Regions from separate parts of the Paenibacillus sp. Cedars genome, predicted to be linked through region 1. Evidence: predicted binding sites of a transcription regulator. Region 1 holds the regulator's gene; each other region holds the start of a gene.
What was found. The regulator LexA, encoded in region 1, represses DNA repair genes until DNA is damaged. The targets are predictions, from matches to a motif close to CGAACATATGTTCG.

Region 1 (4,333 bases):
CGTTTCGTGGGCAGTCGACGTTAAAGACATGGCTGCTTACAATTACAAGACATACGGCGTTCCGGCACAAACAGGCTTTTTTCTTGCGGAAAGTGACCTTGCAGGACAAGCCGCGTCTGGATGACCAGAGCCGGTCAGCTGAAGCGGAATATATGGAAAGTCAGTATACGGATGAGATATGGAGGATGATTATGAGTCTGCCAAGAAAGTTCAGGGAGGTGCTGGTTCTAGATCTTTACTACGAAATGCCGATCACTCAGATAGCGGAGCTTCTAAACGTAGCGACTGGTACGGTTAAATCCAGGCTGTATCGGGCGAGAAAAAAAGTGCAGAACATGTTAAAGGAGAATTCTGGTTATGAATGAGGAAAAGCCTGATTGGTACGAGCGAGCGCAACAAGGTCCTTTTCAAAATGAACCATTTACCGCCGAGATGAAAAATAAGGTACAGGTGTCATTGACCCAAGGTAGCCATAGATCAAAGCGTCGTCCATATTTACGTGTTGGTATGACTGGCGTGCTATTGTTTGTCACTCTACTGCTATTGATTCAGTTTCCTTGGGGGGAACGTACGGTACAACAGCATACGGCAGGGGGGGGACCATCCCCATCTGTGACGGAGACGATTCGCGCAGAAGGTACAACGGATGAAGGAACGTTACAGGTAGTTGCCATCGATAAGGAAGAGATAACGGAATTAGGAGCTCCCAGCTGTTTCGGACTCGAAACGGATCTGTCGTTTAAAGGGGATTACAAAGTGAAGTACGCGGCAGAGGGGACTTCGGAGGATGTGGTTGTCCTTGAGGATCTCACCTTCATACAACCAACTTCCGCTGCTCTTCAGATGATTCGATTGCCTTTTCAGGAAGCGGATGTGTTCATACTCGCCCCGCAATATAAGGACTGTCACGGAATACAAATCTATGCATTTGCGGTGGAGCATGGGAGTGGTAAGGCGGTGCAGCTGCAATTTGAGGAGGAGTTTTCTAGAGCCAGCACGTCCTATTACAGACCGGGCACTACACCTACGGTGAAAGATAATAAGCTTGTTCTGAAGTCCACGGAGGGTCCAGGCGGGGAAGGTTCGCCTGAAGATAATATGGCTGAGAGAATGTATCAATTAGATCTTAGGCAAAATGCCATGGTGATGGTCTTGCGCAAGGACCGGAAATCTTAAGGATTAAATAACGTAGCACAAGAGGTTACCATCCAACTAAGGAAGGTAACCTCTTGTTCATTGATATATGAAGTTAGTGTACATCCCTAAAGAGACCGATGACTTTGCCGAGAATGGTTACATGATTCAGGCGCAGGGGCTCGTAAGTAGGATTCTCCGGCTGCAAGCGAACGTGGTCCTTCTCTTTGTAGAAGGTCTTTACGGTTGCTTCGTCTTCCTCTGTCATCGCTACTACAATGTCCCCATTGTCTGCAGTTTGCTGCTGGCGAACAATGACATAGTCACCGCTATGTATGCCAGCTTCAATCATGCTGTCACCAACAACAGATAACATGAATACCTTATCGTCGCCTACATAATGCTGAGGGAGAGGGAAGTAATCCTCGATGTTCTCCATGGCGGTAATAGGTACGCCTGCAGTGACTTTACCGACAACAGGCACTCTGGCAATGGTGTGGGTAAACAGATTAGCGCTATCGGATTCTTCTTGGCCAAGCAGTTCGATCGCTCTTGGCTTCGTAGGGTCACGGCGGATCAGGCCTTTCTTCTCCAATCGGTCTAGATGCCCATGGACCGTTGAACTGGAAGCTAGTCCTACAGCCTCGCCGATTTCCCGGACAGAAGGCGGGTAACCCTTGCTACGAACTTCGTTGCGGATAAACTCTAAGATCGCCAGCTGGCGGCTGGATATTTTCGACATGCCGTATCAACCCCATTTAGTAACGTTTGGGAAAATTATAACATAGAACTTCCGTTCGTACAAACATAAGTTCTAAAAAAAGATAGAACAAATGTTCTTTTGGGTATTGTATCAAACAAGTGTTCGTGTTATTATGAATTCATAAGAGAACACTTGTTTGGGAGATGATGATTCCATGTTGAAATACAGTACATACCGTAGTATTTATGAGAACGTTCCTGTGCGAACGGAGAAGTCTTCGGTGACTTGGGTCTATCAATTGAAAACCAGAATGACTTCCATCCCCTTAATTAAACTTCTATTTATTCTGCTGATTGTTGCATCCTTTTGGACGGGGGCCTATTCCGTTTTTGCCGGGGGAATGGAGAAGCCGACAGGTGAGAAGTTGGTCATTGTTCAATCCGGCGATAGTTTATGGCGTATCGCTTCCCTTCATAAACCAGCTGATATGGATACGCGCGTATATATTGATAGTATTAGAAGAACGAACGGTTTGAAAGGTCCTGACATACAGGCAGGAGAGGTGTTATCATTACCGGTGTGGTAATGTAATGAGCAATCCATTCTAACGCATATTGTGTATTTCTAATTACTAATACTCTATTGTTAATGATGGGGAGAACCCATTCATACTGATCATACATTCATATTTATTCTTAATGAGAGTTTGCAAGGGTGCGGTTTCCTTGACAAGCTCTTTTTCACATGTTTAAGTTATAAATGATATTGGAATTGGAGGAGAAGGCATGGATATTGATACTTTGGTGGAACGCATTAATGTATTAGCAAGAAAACAGAAGAGTGAAGGGTTGACCGAAGAAGAGCAGAAGGAACGGGCTGAGCTTCGGGAAATATACCTTAACAATATTCGTAGTAACTTTAGACAACAGCTTGAATCGATTGAATGGGTAGATGAAAATGAAGAAAAAGGCGGCCCGCGATTAAAGCAGTAGTCTATGAAAACTGTCTCATGATCTGATCAGAGGATTAATGGGCAGATAGAAGGATAGAATTATAACATTTGGGATGCCGGTTCATTTGTAGAGAATTGAACACGGTTTCCCAAATTTATATGGTTTAAATCATATTGAAATTGAGTCCAGGGGGAACCATATGTCACGATCATGGGAAAGAAAAGTCAACAAGAATATGTCACAACTCAACAAGCAGCGTAAGAAGCAAGGGCTGTCCTCGTACCAAGGCTCCACCATCTCCGATAAGAGTGATGTGTTTAAAGGACGTAAATACGTTCTGCCGTTAGTGCTCGTTGCGCTTGCCGGGCTGTACGCCCTTCTGGGCACTGCAACGTCTGGGGCAACAGGAGGAAGCAATGATGTGTTGAACTGGGTGGGTGTTAGTTTGTATATTCTATTGGCGCTTATGATTTTCTTGCGTAAGCCTTATTTGAAGATAGAGCGTGCCTCTGTATCCACGATGAAATTCAACCGGGAACGCCGTTTGGCTGTATCTGACATCGAGAAGATCAAAATTGCTTCGGGTTCCGTGGTTATCCAGGGCAAAGGGAAAGCGGGCAATTGGGTGTTCTCACGCATGATGAATCTTTATGATACCAAAGCGATGGGCGAGAGGCTGGAGGAGTTTGCCAAAACTCATCAAATTCCAGTGGAGCATGACTAATCGACAGAGCAGATAACAGTCAATATGGGGAGTGGGAGAGAAATGCCGATAGCTGCAGTGTTATTTGATTTGGATGATACGTTATTGTGGGACGAACGAAGTGTGGAAGAGGCTTTCGAAGTGACAAGCCAAGCGGGGGCAGCGGAAACCGGCGTCAATGCAGCTGAACTGCTGTCTGCGGTCAGGGAGGAAGCAAGAGCGTTATATAAATCGTATGATACGTTTGCTTTTACTAAAATGATCGGAATTAATCCGTTTGAAGGCTTGTGGGCGAATTTTACGGCTGGAGCACAGCCGGAATTCAGGAAACTTCAGGAACTTGCACCCGTTTACCGCAAAGAGTCGTGGCGCCGGGGACTTATTCGCGTGGGTGTGGATAATGAGTCGTTGGCTGAGAAGCTGGCTGAACGATTTGCTTCAGAACGTCGAACAAGACCCTATGTATATGAAGAGACCTTTGAAATTCTGAAGGAATTGCAGGGCAACGTGAAATTACTGCTTCTTACAAACGGAAGTCCTGATCTGCAACAGGAGAAGCTGGATGGCGTCCCGGAGCTGGTCCCATATTTCGATCATATTATCATTTCCGGCGATTTCGGCAAGGGTAAGCCAGATGTCTCCATATTCAAGCATGCACTTGATCTGTTAGGTGTGGAGGCCGATCAAGCTGTTATGGTCGGGGATAAACTGACAACGGATATTAAGGGCGGCAATGCGGCTGGGCTCCATACCGTATGGATCAATCGGGTCGATCGTCCCCATGATCCGGGTATACAGCCGAAGTTTGAAATCAAGCATTTATCCGAACTGCACGGCATT
Region 2 (4,333 bases), 2.7 Mb from region 1:
ACACCTATGTGCATGAGAACATTAATTATGTGCTGCTGAATGGATTGCCCGAGCTGCTCTGGCTCGGGAATCTGGCTGCACTTGAGTTTCATCCGTCGCTGCATTTGGCAGGCAGCGATCAGCCCTGCGAATGGATGATTGATCTGGATCCGACCCTGCCAGAGGAACCCCGGATCATGGAGGCAACTGCAATCGTTGGCAATGTGCTGAACTCCTTGGGGCTGAACTCTGTGCCAAAAACCTCCGGCGCAACCGGGGTTCAGATCATCGTCCCGATTCCGGCAGGCGTAACTTTTGATGAGCTTCGCGCAGTCGGTCAATTCGTAGGCCAATATGTGACGGAGAAATTCCCTAAGCTGTTCACCATCGAGCGGCTTAAGAAAAATCGCGGGGATAAAATCTATTTCGATTATCTACAGCACTATAGCGGAAGAACCCTTGCTGCCCCTTATACACCTCGGGCGCGCAAGCTTGCGACCGTCTCTACCCCGCTGACCTGGGAAGAGGTCCATCGGGATGTTTCGCCTACAGAATTCCACCTGCTGAACATTGTAGAGCGTCTGCAAGAAAAGGGGGATCTGCTGCAAGCATTGCCTCCGCAACCGATCGAAAATGTCATCCGTCACCTGACATCCCAAGGAAAGAACGCGTCAAAAAGGAAAGGCTAGCTGCTCAATATCCGGCATCAGTTCCTCCCGGGAAACTGGCACAGCCGGTTGGGGCAGCTTTTTCGGCTTTGGAGATCTAGCCATGTCTGGCTGTGGCAGATGAAGATTATGACCCCCTTCGTCCGATATTTCGAATGGTTGAGAAAAGCCGGAATTCGTCCCATTCGCACCCGTGATGGCAGCAGGCTCCCGCTTGCTCTGACCGCTCAGATCATATTCGCTGAGCAGTCGGGCCGCCATCGACTTAAAAGCATGAACGTAGTGTTCTTCTGCATAGGCGCCTTGCCTATATAATTCGCGATAAGACTGAACCACATCGGGGAACTGGTTTTTAAGCGTCTCGATATACCATTTCTTCACATCGCGAGACAGCCTCAGCAATGAGATCATGGCAAAAGAAATGCCCCTCTCCTTCGACTGGGACAAAAGCTCCTTCAACTCTGATTCATCATCCGTCAGAAAAGGCAGCACGGGTGCAACAAACAGTCCTGTCGTTATGCCGGCTGCCGATAAAGCGCGCATCGCTTCAAGCCTGCCCCCTGGGTGCGGTGATGCAGGCTCCAGCTTCCGGATGATGTCCCCGTTCAGCGTATTCAAACTGATGTTGACTGACACATTCTCCATCCGGGTCAAAATGTCCATGTCCCTCAGCACGAGTGGAGAGCGCGTTGTAATGCTGGTAGAGATACGGTATTTGGCGAGCAGCTTCAAGCATTCCCGCGTGATTCCCTCTTTGCCCTCGATCGGCTGATACGGGTCCGTTGCCGTACCGATCGTAACCTGTCCAATGGATATGCGCATCGCTTCAATATCATGATCAAACTTCCTCGCCGCGCTCAATAGCTGCTTCTCCAGTGCTTCGGCCGCATTTGCCTTCATAAAGATATGATGCTGGAATTCGTCCTCTGCCCCCATGCCGATAAACGATTGAAAAGCACGGGCATAACAAAAACTGCACCCATGTCCGCAACCACGATACGGATTAATGGACCAATCGAAGGGCATCCTCTCTTCTTTCACCCTGTTTAATGTTTGTTTAGTGGTTATGCGTTCGTATTGCGTATGAGCCATTCCTCTTCCTCCCCTCGGATACTGCCATGATAAAGGTTGGGTATATCCTTAATTTTATCAAACATATGTTCCTATTATAAGTGAAACTTACTGGATTTACAAATAAAACTCCAGTTCACATCGTCAATAAAAAAACGTTAACTGAATTCTCATACTCGCTAAATAAAAAAAGTTCCACCCGCTGTTAAACAACACGGGTGAAACCTATATATCGGTACCATATTAATGGATTGCCTTCTTCTTAAAGCGACCGCCCTTCACATCATGGATGTTGCCGATAGCAACAAAGGCTTGGGAGTCCCAGTCTTCCACAATGGATTTCAGCTTCGCTTCCTCCAGGCGGGTAATGACAACAAAAATGACCTTCTTGCTATCGCCCGAGTAAGCACCCTCTCCATCCAGATAGGTAACGCCACGTCCCAATCGCTGGGTCAATGCATCACCAATCTCCTTATGCTTGTCACTGATAATCCAAACCGATTTGGATTGATCAATACCTTCAATCGTAATATCAATCAGTTTAAACGCCAGGTAATAAGCAATGAGTGAATACATGGCATGATCCCATCCGAAAACAAAACCTGCACTGCCCAGAATAAACACGTTGATGAACATCACGATTTCACCGACAGAGAACGGTGACTTCTTGTTGATCAGGATAGCCACGATTTCCGTTCCATCCAGGGAGCCTCCGGATCGGATAACTAAGCCAACCCCAATACCGAGGAGAACGCCGCCGAACACGGCCGCAAGCAGCGGATCGATCGTAAGCGGGTCGACTGGATGAAGGAAATAAGTGCCAATGGACATGACCAATACGGCGTATAGCGTGGATAGAGCAAACGTTTTTCCGATCTGTTTATATCCTATAAACAAAAACGGAAGGTTGAACAAGGTCAAGAATATCCCCAGCGGAATTTCTGTGATATGAGAAACCATAATGGATACCCCGGTAATTCCTCCGTCAATAATCTTGTTCGGCACCAGAAATATTTCGAGCCCTATTGCCATCAATACCGCACCGAAAGTTAAGAACACCAGACGGCGGAGAATCTTCAAAGTTGCTGAGCCTGCTTTGGGATTCTCCGGCTTCTGCTGCTCCGCTTTCACTTGTGCAAGAATCTTCACATCACTTGACATAAATCTCCCCCGTTCAACTTATGGAAACTAAGTTAATATATATTTATAAGTGGAACTTATATAAATATTCTATCATATAAATAAAAGCTGGACATCCAAATTTCAAAGTTCTTCCTCCTTTTTACTTGCTTTCTATTAAATATGACATTCGATGTAATATATTACAGTTATAGAAGTGGCGACAGCATGCGGCATAATATTTCCGCTGCTTTCTGCCATCTTCCCCGCTGCCGAAATGCCTCCGCATCAATAGGGCGGCTCTGTCTCAGGTCCTCCCTGAAGTCCGATACCAAGCGCTCTATGGGCTGCTGATCAAACAGCACGGCAGTCAGCTCAAAATTACAGAAGAAACTCCGCATATCCATATTTGCCGTACCTACCGAGCCCAGAAGCTCGTCTACGATCAATACCTTGGCATGAATAAAGCCTTTTTCATACTCATAGAAGGTAACTCCCGCTGCCAGCAGCTCTTCCACGTAAGACAAGCTTGCCATCTTGACCAGACGGGAATCGGCACGATCCGGAATAATGATCCGTACATCAACGCCGCTCACCGCAGCCGTCTTAAGCGCTTCATATATCCCCTCATCGGGAATGAAATACGGGGTTGTGATCCATATCCGTTCTTTGGCTACAGAAATCGCCCCAAAACACATCTCCTGGATGGCATTCCAGTTCATATCCGGTCCACTGCTCAGGATCTGGACTTGCTCATTTCCGGTGCATTCATGCTCCGGATACAGGCCAAAATCAGAAATGCGCTCGCCGGAGGCAAGCTTCCAATCGTGCAGAAATACATTTTGCAGAAAATAGACCGCGTCCCCTTTGACCTCCAGATGCGTATCCCGCCAAAAACCCATTTTCGGGTACTCGCCCAGATAGTCATCCCCGACGTTGATCCCGCCAAGAAACCCGACCGTTCCATCCACAACAACGATTTTGCGGTGATTCCGGTAATTGATTCTGCGGCTGAACATCGAAACCATGGCAGGCAGAAAGAAATAGAACTCCACCCCCGATTCTTTGAACCGTTGAATGAACGTTCTCTTAAGCTTATAACTTCCCAATCCGTCGCAAACCAGACGTACCTTAACGCCTTCTTTTGCCTTGCGAATCATTACATCCTGAAACCGGGTACCGATCCGGTCGTGGCGAAAGATATAGAACTCCACATGAATGTGTTCCTTGGCCTGTTCCATGGCATTCAGCATCGCATCGTATGTCTCTTCCCCATCCGTCAGCACCCGGCTCTGATTACAGCCTGTGATGGGACTCTCCGACAGATGATTGAGCAGATTAAACAAACGGTCATTGTGATGAAATCCGGGATTATTCATATCCTCTTTACGCTTAACAACGGCGGCTCGATCCCACAGATGCCCTCTGATTTCCTGGAATAGCCTGGAGCCCCGCTTACGAATCTTCAACCGCTTCTGATAATCCTGCGCCACAAA
Region 3 (4,333 bases), 710 kb from region 1:
TACCGGCTGGTATACGGAGAAGCCGATTTTTTACCCGGTTTGATTGTAGACCGTTTCGCTGACGTGCTGGTTGTGCAGCTGCTGACGCTGGGTATGGATCGCTGCCGTGAAGAGATTGTGAGTGCGCTGGTTGAGGTTATGCAGCCAAAAGGGATCTATGAGCGGAGCGACGTATCCGTTCGTGAGCTGGAGGGACTTGAGCTGCGCAAAGGGGTCCTCTACGGAGAGTGTCCGCGCCACGTAACCGTGACGGAGAACGGCCTCAAGATTAAGGTTGATATCGAAGAGGGACAGAAGACGGGATATTTCTTTGACCAGCGTGAGAATCGGGCTTCCATTAAACCGTTAATGACCGGCTGGGGAAGCCGCAGCGGAATTGCGCTTCAAGCAGTGGAATCGGGTGGTGAGCTGAAGAAGGTGCCTGTGAACAAGAGTGGAAAAGAAGTTACTTTTCCATATTGGGACGGAGCCACGGTGCTTGAATGCTTTTCCCATACGGGCAGCTTCACCCTGCATGCTTGCCAATATGGCGCCAAGAAAGTTACCTGCCTCGATATTTCGGAGCATGCAATAGACAGTGCCAGAGAGAATGTCGAACTGAACGGATTTCAGGATCGGGTGGAGTTCGTCGTGGATGATGCCTTCCAATATTTGCGGAACCAGGTAAAAGGACTGGATGAACGTGAACAGCGGGCCAAAGGGGATCAGAAGGTAGACACCTCCAAACCCCTGACAGCAGGAGGCGGCCGTTCCTGGGATGTGGTAATTCTGGATCCACCGGCATTTGCCAAAACCAAGTCAGCCGTCAAAGGGGCTTGCCGCGGATACAAGGACATCAATTTGCATGGCATGAAACTGGTGAACGAGGGCGGTTATTTGGTTACGGCTAGCTGCTCGTACCATATGCGGCCGGATTTGTTTCTGGAGACGATCCAGGATGCGGCCCAAGATGCAGGCAAAATTCTGAGATTGGTGGAATGGCGTGCCGCTGGTAAAGATCACCCCCAAATCCTTGGGGTGGACGAGGGGCATTATTTGAAATTCGCTGTGTTTGAAGTGCGCAGCAAATCAAGACTATAGAGTGCTGCCGAATCGTATGGATAAGAAGGATCTTCCAAGTGGTGGGTAAACCATGAGGGGAGGTCCTTTTTCTTATGCACACAATATTTTGGAATGGCAATGAAATCCAAACGTATGTTCCATCAAACCGCACTTATGTTATACTAGTGATCAGCATCTTTTTTGATAGAGTGCTAACAATTACAATGGATTTTACATCCTTTTTGGTCAAATAAATCATAGATTCAAGGGTATGATTTCATCGGAACGATATCGTGTTCTCTGGTGAAGGAGTACCCTTTGGCAGACACTGTGGAAGGGGGCATAGCATGAGCGTTCAATTTGTGATCGGAAGGTCAGGCAGCGGCAAGAGCACATTGATCCGTCAAGAGATGATGGATCAACTGGAGCGGGATCCCAGGGGGAATCCGATGATTCTGATCGTTCCGGAGCAGGGGTCCTATGAAGCCGAACACGCACTCGTGAATGCGGGAGGCATACGGGGCATGATGCGTGCGCAAGTGCTCAGTTTCCGCCGATTGGCCTACCGGGTCATGCAGGAGACTGGCGGAGCAGCGAAAGTGGCGATCAGTGAAGAAGGAAAACGCATGCTGATGTATAAAATTTTGCGGAGGCGCAAAGAAGAACTGCAGCTATTCGGCGCCTCAGGCGAGCAGCTCGGTTTTGTCGGTAAGCTGAGTGAGCTCTACACGGAAATGAAGCGATACTGCATTGACGCTTCCTGTGTGGAGGAGCAGCTGAGCCAGATGATGTCGGGCTCCGGAAATTCTCCGATGCTTCGCCGAAAGCTGGAAGATATCGTAACTGTATTCCGTGATTTCGAACTCGAGATATCGCGGCTGTACACGGATGAGGAAGACACACTTGCCTCACTGGCGGAGGGCGTGGCGGACTCAGAATACATCAAGCGTGCCGACATCTGGATCGATGGCTTCCATGGCTTTACCCCGCAGGAGTATCGGGTGCTCGGGGAGCTTATCCATCATGCCAATCACGTCACGATAGCTCTGACACTCGACAAACCTTATATGGATGGGGCTGTTCCACATGAGCTGGATTTGTTTCATCCTACCGCGGTGACGTACATAAAGCTGAAAGGAATTGCCGATGAGTTGGGAATGGATGCGGAACACCATATGCTGCATCCTGAAGTGCCGCCGAGGTTTCAGGATTCCCCGGTGCTGGCGCATCTTGAGCGCGGTTATGACCGGAAGAAGCGCTGGACGGGAGCTTATGGAGACGGGAATCATGAGGACAAGGAGAACGGCCGCAGAGAAGGGCTGCTTCTTCATGCTGCCAGCCATCGCCGGGCCGAAATCGAAGGGGCACTTCGAGAGATGCTGCGCTTGGCGCAGGAGGAAGGAGCGAGATTCCGGGAGATGGCGGTATTCGTCCGGAATATGGGAGATTATGAGCATCTGGTAGGCCCGTTATTCAAGGAATACGATATTCCTTATTTTCTGGATCAGAAGCGGAGCGAACTGCACCATCCGTTAGTTGAATTCATTCGCTCGGCTCTGGATGTCATTGGGCGAAGATGGCGTTATGAGGATGTGTTCCGCTGCGTGAAGACGGATTTGCTGCTTCCGCTGGACGGCTCCCTGAACCGGGAGGATATGGACCGGTTGGAGAATCATGTGCTCGCTTCCGGGATTCATGGTTACCGCTGGACGGATGGCCGTCCGTGGAAGGGGATTCCAAGTCTCTCTCTAGAGGATGGAGAAAACGAGGTGCTCAATCTCGACGGCATGCAGGCTATTGAATACGCAAGAAGGGTCATCGCAGAGCCGCTTCATGCGTTCGAGAAACGGATGAAAAAGGCTGCGACCGCCATGGATAAGAGTACGGCAGTTTATCGCCTTCTGGAGGAGTGCGATGTACCTGAGAAGCTGGAGCTGCTCAGCCGGGCCGCGTTGGACGCAGGACGTCCAGAGGAAGCCAGGGAGCATCGCCAGGTATGGGGAGCCGTGCTTGACCTGCTTGACCAGATTGTGGAGATGATGGGTGCAGAGAAGCTGAGCACGGAATTGTTTACAGGGGTGCTGGATACGGGTCTCACTGAAATGAAGATGGCCCTTGTACCACCCTCTCTGGATCAGGTGCTTATCGGAAGCATGGACCGGACACGAACGGGCGGGGTGAAGTATGCTTTTCTGCTCGGCATTAACGATGGCGTTCTTCCAGCCCAGTTTCAGGATTACGGCATTTTGACAGAGACGGAGCGGCTCCATCTCGAAGATCGCGGGTTGGAGCTTGCCCCGAGTATATCCCGCAGACTGCTGGATGAGCGCTTCCTGATCTACAACGCGCTTACTTCAGCCAGCGAGCAGCTGTGGGTCAGCTATCCTGCTGCAGATGATGAAGGCAAGACGTTATTGCCTTCCGAGGTGATCCGTCATCTGAAGCTGATGTTCCAGATCGACGAGACACCCCTGTATCCAAGGCCGCATGCCGGGCAATCGGTTCCCGAACAGGAGCGATATGCGGCCCGTCCGCACAAGACGCTTGCGTATTTAACGGGAAGGCTTCGCGACTGGAGGAATGGAGAGGACATTCCGCACATTTGGTGGCATATGTACAATTGGTTTGCTCAGAAGCCGGAATTTCGGCCGCGTCTGGAATCGATGCTCTCTTCATTGTCCTATCGGAATGAAGCGCAGCCTCTTAAGGAAGAGACCAGCAGGCAATTGTATGGAACGAAGCTGCGGACAAGCGTATCCCGGATGGAGCGGTTTGTAGCCTGTCCATTTTCACATTTTGCATCACATGGATTAAAGCTGAGAGAGCGGCAGCTGTACCGACTGCAGGCTCCTGACATCGGACAGCTGTTCCATGCTGCCTTGAGCAGCATGGCAGTGAAGTTTCAATCGGAGCATCGAAGCTGGGGAGACCTGTCGGCAGATGAGTGTCTGCGTGAGGCGGAGGCTATCGTGGATCGGCTCGCTCCGATGCTGCAGGGCGAAATCTTGTTGAGCTCCAAACGGTATGGATATATCTCCCGGAAGCTGAAGAATATCGTGGGCAGAGCTTCCGTTATTTTGGGTGAACAAGCCCGGCGCGGCAAATTCGAGCCGATCGGCCTTGAGCTTGACTTCGGTCCCGGCAAACCGCTGCCGCCGCTGACGTTTGAACTGCTTAACGGGGTGAAGATGGAGGTTGTCGGTCGTATTGACCGGGTGGATATGGCACGTGGCGAGCATGGGATCATGCTTCGGGTCATTGATTATAAATCCAGCCAGAAGGATCTGCGATT
Region 4 (4,333 bases), on a different replicon from region 1:
TTGGACTAATAATGATAATCAAATTCTTTATATACATCTTAAATTTTAGATTCGACAAAGATGGATTTTATTAAGGCATGAGACGTGTAGTGGAATCCCCTGATCACTATGAACGTTCAGTCTAGTCACGTCTTTTTGCTGAGTCCATGTCTAATTGTACAAGATCATTGTCATTTCGGTGACTTTTTTCATATTTGCACTTATCACCTCCAGGGGATTACTTTAATGTTTATAAGATATAGTCATCGGTCAGATACAAAAACCTGCTGTTAAAGGCTTATCTTTTAGGGTAATCTGCCCGTTAGCTTAATGAGGCGGTGGTAGTCTAATTCTTTATTTTCTTTGGACAATGGATACGAAGTGAGTACACAAGATATAGATAAACAATAAGAGCCTGCCGGGGTAATGCCTGGCAGTCTTATTGTTAGTACGCAGAAACAATATCATCAATCTTGATCCATTCCCATGCACCTATTCCGGTCGCCAGCTTGATTTCACGTCGGTATGTATGAATTACCGAGACTGTTCCGGCCAGCTCCTGGTCCTCATATTCGTCGAACAAGCGCAATTTAATTTTACGATGCGTATGAAATGACTCAGCCAGCGCTTGCTCGATCAATTCCATTTCCTGCGAATCAAGTACCGGCTTATCCTTCCTCCCCTCTTCCAGCTGCCTGCGGATGATTGTTTCCTTATGTTCTGGAAGCATCATCCGGCTAGACTCCCATAATCCGTTACCGTCTAATTTCGTCATTTATAGTGTCCTCCTATCTTAGCCGATCGATCGAGCGCCTGCCCGGCTGCCGTCATTGAAACTGCCCTAATCAAGATTGAATTTCCATATTTCAGTTTCAGCGCATCGGTTGTCCGCTCAAGCGCCATCTGTCTTTCACGTCCAGTATCAAAAAGCGACAACTGATATTCATTATCCGGAGTGAGCTGCGTTAGGCTGATCCCCACACGACGTATTGGTAGCCCATCCCAATGTTCTTCCAGTAGCCTACAGGCCCAGCGATATACTTGCATGGTGATATTGGAGGGATCCTCCATCTTCATTTGTCTGCTAAACCCCGTAGGACGGTCAAAGTCTGCCCCCATACAACCGACCGACACAACATGACCCATGAAACCGAGGGCTCTGCATCGTTGGCAGACCAGCTCCGTCAGTTCCAATAGCACGACCTTGATTTCCTCCAGATGAGCATAATCCCGTGGCAAGGTCATCATGTGGCCGACTGATTTAGGAGCTACTTGGTGAGTCCCTGGCCGGACCGGGCTGTCGTCGATACCATTTGCGATGCGCCAATACATTTCAGCTTGGATGTCGGAGTTTTTCCCGAATTTTCGCCGCATCATTTGCTTAAGCTTCCCAAGAGGTGTCTGTGCGACGTGTCCGATCGTCGGGAGGCCCATAGTAATGAAATGTCTCGTCATCCTGCTCCCAGCCATAAACATGTCACTGACTGGCCGTGTCCAAAGTGTTTCAGGCAGCATTTCTTTGGTCAGGGTGAATATGCCGGATGAGTTCTTCTTAGCGTAATTATCACAGGCAGTCTTGGCAAGGATTTTGGTTTCGGCTAACCCGAACCGAGTATAGACCCCCGTGACTGCCTGAACGTGAGCCTGGATGATCCGTGCCATTTCTTCTGGAGTATCCGCAAAAAGATGCATTGATCCTGTTACATCAAGAAATTGCTCGTCAATACTGTAAGGCTCGACCAAGTCCGTATAGCTTTTGTAGATGTCCGTTATCAGCATGGATACGTCGATGTATCGCTGCATTCGCGGCTTGATCACTACAAGGTCTGGGCATTTTGCCACTGCTTCCCCAAGTCGTTCTGCTGTTGTAATTCCCTTTGCTTTAGCAAGAGGACATGCTGCTAACACAATTCCTGAACGACGTTCCGGATCCCCAGCGACCACCAAAGGCCGATCCTTATATTCAGGATGTTCAGCCTTTTCAACTGAGGCATAAAAAGACTGGCAGTCACCAAGCATCACCACACGTTTGGATGATTTCAACGCATATTCCTCCTTCGATAAAACAGGAACATTTGTTTGTATTATATGCGAACAACAGTTCCTTTATCAATGAGAAAAAAAGGGAAACTTTCAGATGATGTTCCTATTTTGTTCGGCTGTGCTATACAACAATTTAAGATATTGTTAAATAAAGCAGCTGGGCTCTAACGAAGAAAACAGACCGCATTACGAAGGTAGAGAATTATAAGGGGGTATTATCATGCGAAGATTCAACGAAATAAATGTTCATAACTCCACAGTCATCGAATGGGAAGGAAAGTTGTTAATTACGACACAGGATCCTTATCCAACTGATGAGGGGAAAATGTACACGGCTTTGGCAATAGATGAGGATGGGAACAAATACATTCTGGTATGGGATAATATCGATCCATTAGCGGTTGAAAAATCGAAAAACCATTGGGACCAGCCTTCGGGGATAACCCGCATAAAGTAGCACTTGTTAGGGGGGATATAGGACAGAGCGTGGAGCATAAGGACGGATGTTCTTTGCTGGGACAAGCGAGTATTTGCACGTACATCAGAAGAACATTGAACGAATAATGCTGGGCCTACCTGACCCATCAATAGCTCGAAAAACCAAGACGTACGAAAATGTGAAAAGAACAAGCGGGATCTCATCCGCCTGTTCTTTTCAGTTATTTTTATTTATTTCGATTTCGACGATCCATTGACATTGCTGTATATTCATTTATCAAACAATCAAGTTCCTGTGATTTTCTCAGAACATAAGCGGAATGAAGCCCTAAGCGTTTCCCCGCTTTATTCAGTATTCCTCGTTTTCGCTCAATATCTCTTTCCACTTCTTTCAAGGTCCTGGTCATTCCGATTCCTCCCGGTATTTAGTGTTATATCAATGCGCATTCCGCCAAAAATGGTCACTTGTGAAAATACCAAGCTGCAGCATTACTTCCCACCATTTACGGAAAGCAGCATTAATCAACTGCCTTTCCTCACCGGTCGGGTATGGTCCACCAAACTGAGTGCCATATACTAAGTACGAATTAGTCATTCCGGCCTCGGATAATTCATCTTCAATCCATGCCTCGAATGCCCTAGCAAAGAGTTCATGATTGCTACGCCAGTAGGCTCCTCGACTTTTAGCATCGGAATAAAACAGGCTTTCGTCTGAAGGGATGTAGAAGTTGTTTGGAACTTCCCTTCCCGCTTCCTTAAGTAAGTTACAATAAAGAATGCCTATGTCCATCCACATATTTTTCTTTATACGATATCGGCCCACCAAGGACTGAAGTGCGGCGCTCACATCGTAGTTATTCTTAGCTAATTCTCCCTTAACGCTTTGGTAATAATGATTTTCTGGAAGAGGGAGCGGATCAGGAACGCGAACAAGCCGTCTACCAGTACCTTCTTTTATGACCTTGATCAACGCTGCGAATGTCTCTTTTACCTCAACTGGAAGATGGGGGCCTGCATCGGTTCCGGATAATAAAGCCCGCTTACCATTCGTAAACTGATGGGAGTAAGAATATAAATTCTGATCCAAGGCATGAGCCCATTCATGGCACTGAGCCCCACCGCCGCGATACTTAGTCAAGTTCATGACGTTGGTAGCAACTTCAAAATGTGCAGCTGCTTTACCACTCCCTCGTGCTCCAAAGGCAAGCCCTAAGGCGCCATAAAATGAAATGGCTTTTGGGGGAAGCTTCAAAATCGAACCGAGATCGGCCCATGCATTCCCTGAACATAAAACGTGATATCGGCCGGCAGCATCATCGACCCAATTGCCGAACTGAATGCCGCGAAATCCATAATATTCAATGAAATCATCTGGCTTCGCAACCCCCGAGGGATTCTCCGATAAACGGATAACCTCTTCGGGCACCTTACGTTCCCAAAATGCTTTATTATTTTGCCGACTACTGCTTCGTTCCTTGGGCTTTGCCCAGTTCCAGTCTCGTCCTTCCTCCGAATCGAAAGCCCTCTGATAAACCTTTCGGTAGCCAGCAACAGTGCGTGACTTTGAAATGAAAAAGGATATAAATCGGTCTCCGAGTGATAGCCAATAGCTATATGTCAAAAGATCCGGATTTTTCTTTACTCGATACTCGGATTGCGAATAATATGCATTGCGAACATTCTCGCGTAGTATTGTCACGGCCTCTTGAACAGAGTCTATCGTCTTTGCGTCTTTAAATAACGTTCTCAGTTCATTCACTGCTTGAATAAAGTATCTTCTTTGCAGCGGATCATCGGCAGGACGTTGGCTAACGCGGCCCCAAATGAGCTTAATCACTAGGGCAGCTTCAGATGTGTAGCCCTCCTCCTGGAA

Region 2: B9D94_RS04675 (SPL family radical SAM protein) is a predicted target of LexA. The motif match lies at 1,798-1,811, and genes of this name have one in related genera.
Region 3: addB (helicase-exonuclease AddAB subunit AddB) is a predicted target of LexA. The motif match lies at 1,188-1,201, and genes of this name have one in related genera.
Region 4: B9D94_RS00740 (DNA polymerase IV) is a predicted target of LexA. The motif match lies at 2,048-2,061, and genes of this name have one in related genera.

The regions. Positions count from the first base shown of each region.
Region 1 is NZ_CP020866.1:3,394,424-3,398,756, reverse strand. Features, by position in the region: gene B9D94_RS17175 (RNA polymerase sigma factor) at 1-365, shown strand, start outside; gene B9D94_RS17170 (hypothetical protein) at 358-1,176, shown strand; gene lexA (transcriptional repressor LexA) at 1,250-1,876, opposite strand; gene B9D94_RS17160 (LysM peptidoglycan-binding domain-containing protein) at 2,052-2,423, shown strand; gene B9D94_RS17155 (DUF896 domain-containing protein) at 2,623-2,829, shown strand; gene B9D94_RS17150 (hypothetical protein) at 2,990-3,514, shown strand; gene B9D94_RS17145 (HAD family hydrolase) at 3,557-4,333, shown strand, end outside.
Region 2 is NZ_CP020866.1:651,233-655,565, reverse strand. Features, by position in the region: gene ligD (non-homologous end-joining DNA ligase) at 1-668, shown strand, start outside; gene B9D94_RS04675 (SPL family radical SAM protein) at 651-1,739, opposite strand; gene B9D94_RS04670 (YitT family protein) at 1,962-2,879, opposite strand; gene cls (cardiolipin synthase) at 3,047-4,333, opposite strand, start outside.
Region 3 is NZ_CP020866.1:4,109,070-4,113,402, reverse strand. Features, by position in the region: gene B9D94_RS20740 (class I SAM-dependent rRNA methyltransferase) at 1-1,080, shown strand, start outside; gene addB (helicase-exonuclease AddAB subunit AddB) at 1,389-4,333, shown strand, end outside.
Region 4 is NZ_CP020864.1:152,956-157,288, reverse strand. Features, by position in the region: gene B9D94_RS00750 (hypothetical protein) at 1-49, shown strand, start outside; gene B9D94_RS00745 (YolD-like family protein) at 425-754, opposite strand; gene B9D94_RS00740 (DNA polymerase IV) at 751-2,022, opposite strand; gene B9D94_RS00735 (hypothetical protein) at 2,243-2,479, shown strand; gene B9D94_RS00730 (aspartyl-phosphate phosphatase Spo0E family protein) at 2,688-2,867, opposite strand; gene B9D94_RS00725 (LPD1 domain-containing protein) at 2,897-4,333, opposite strand, start outside.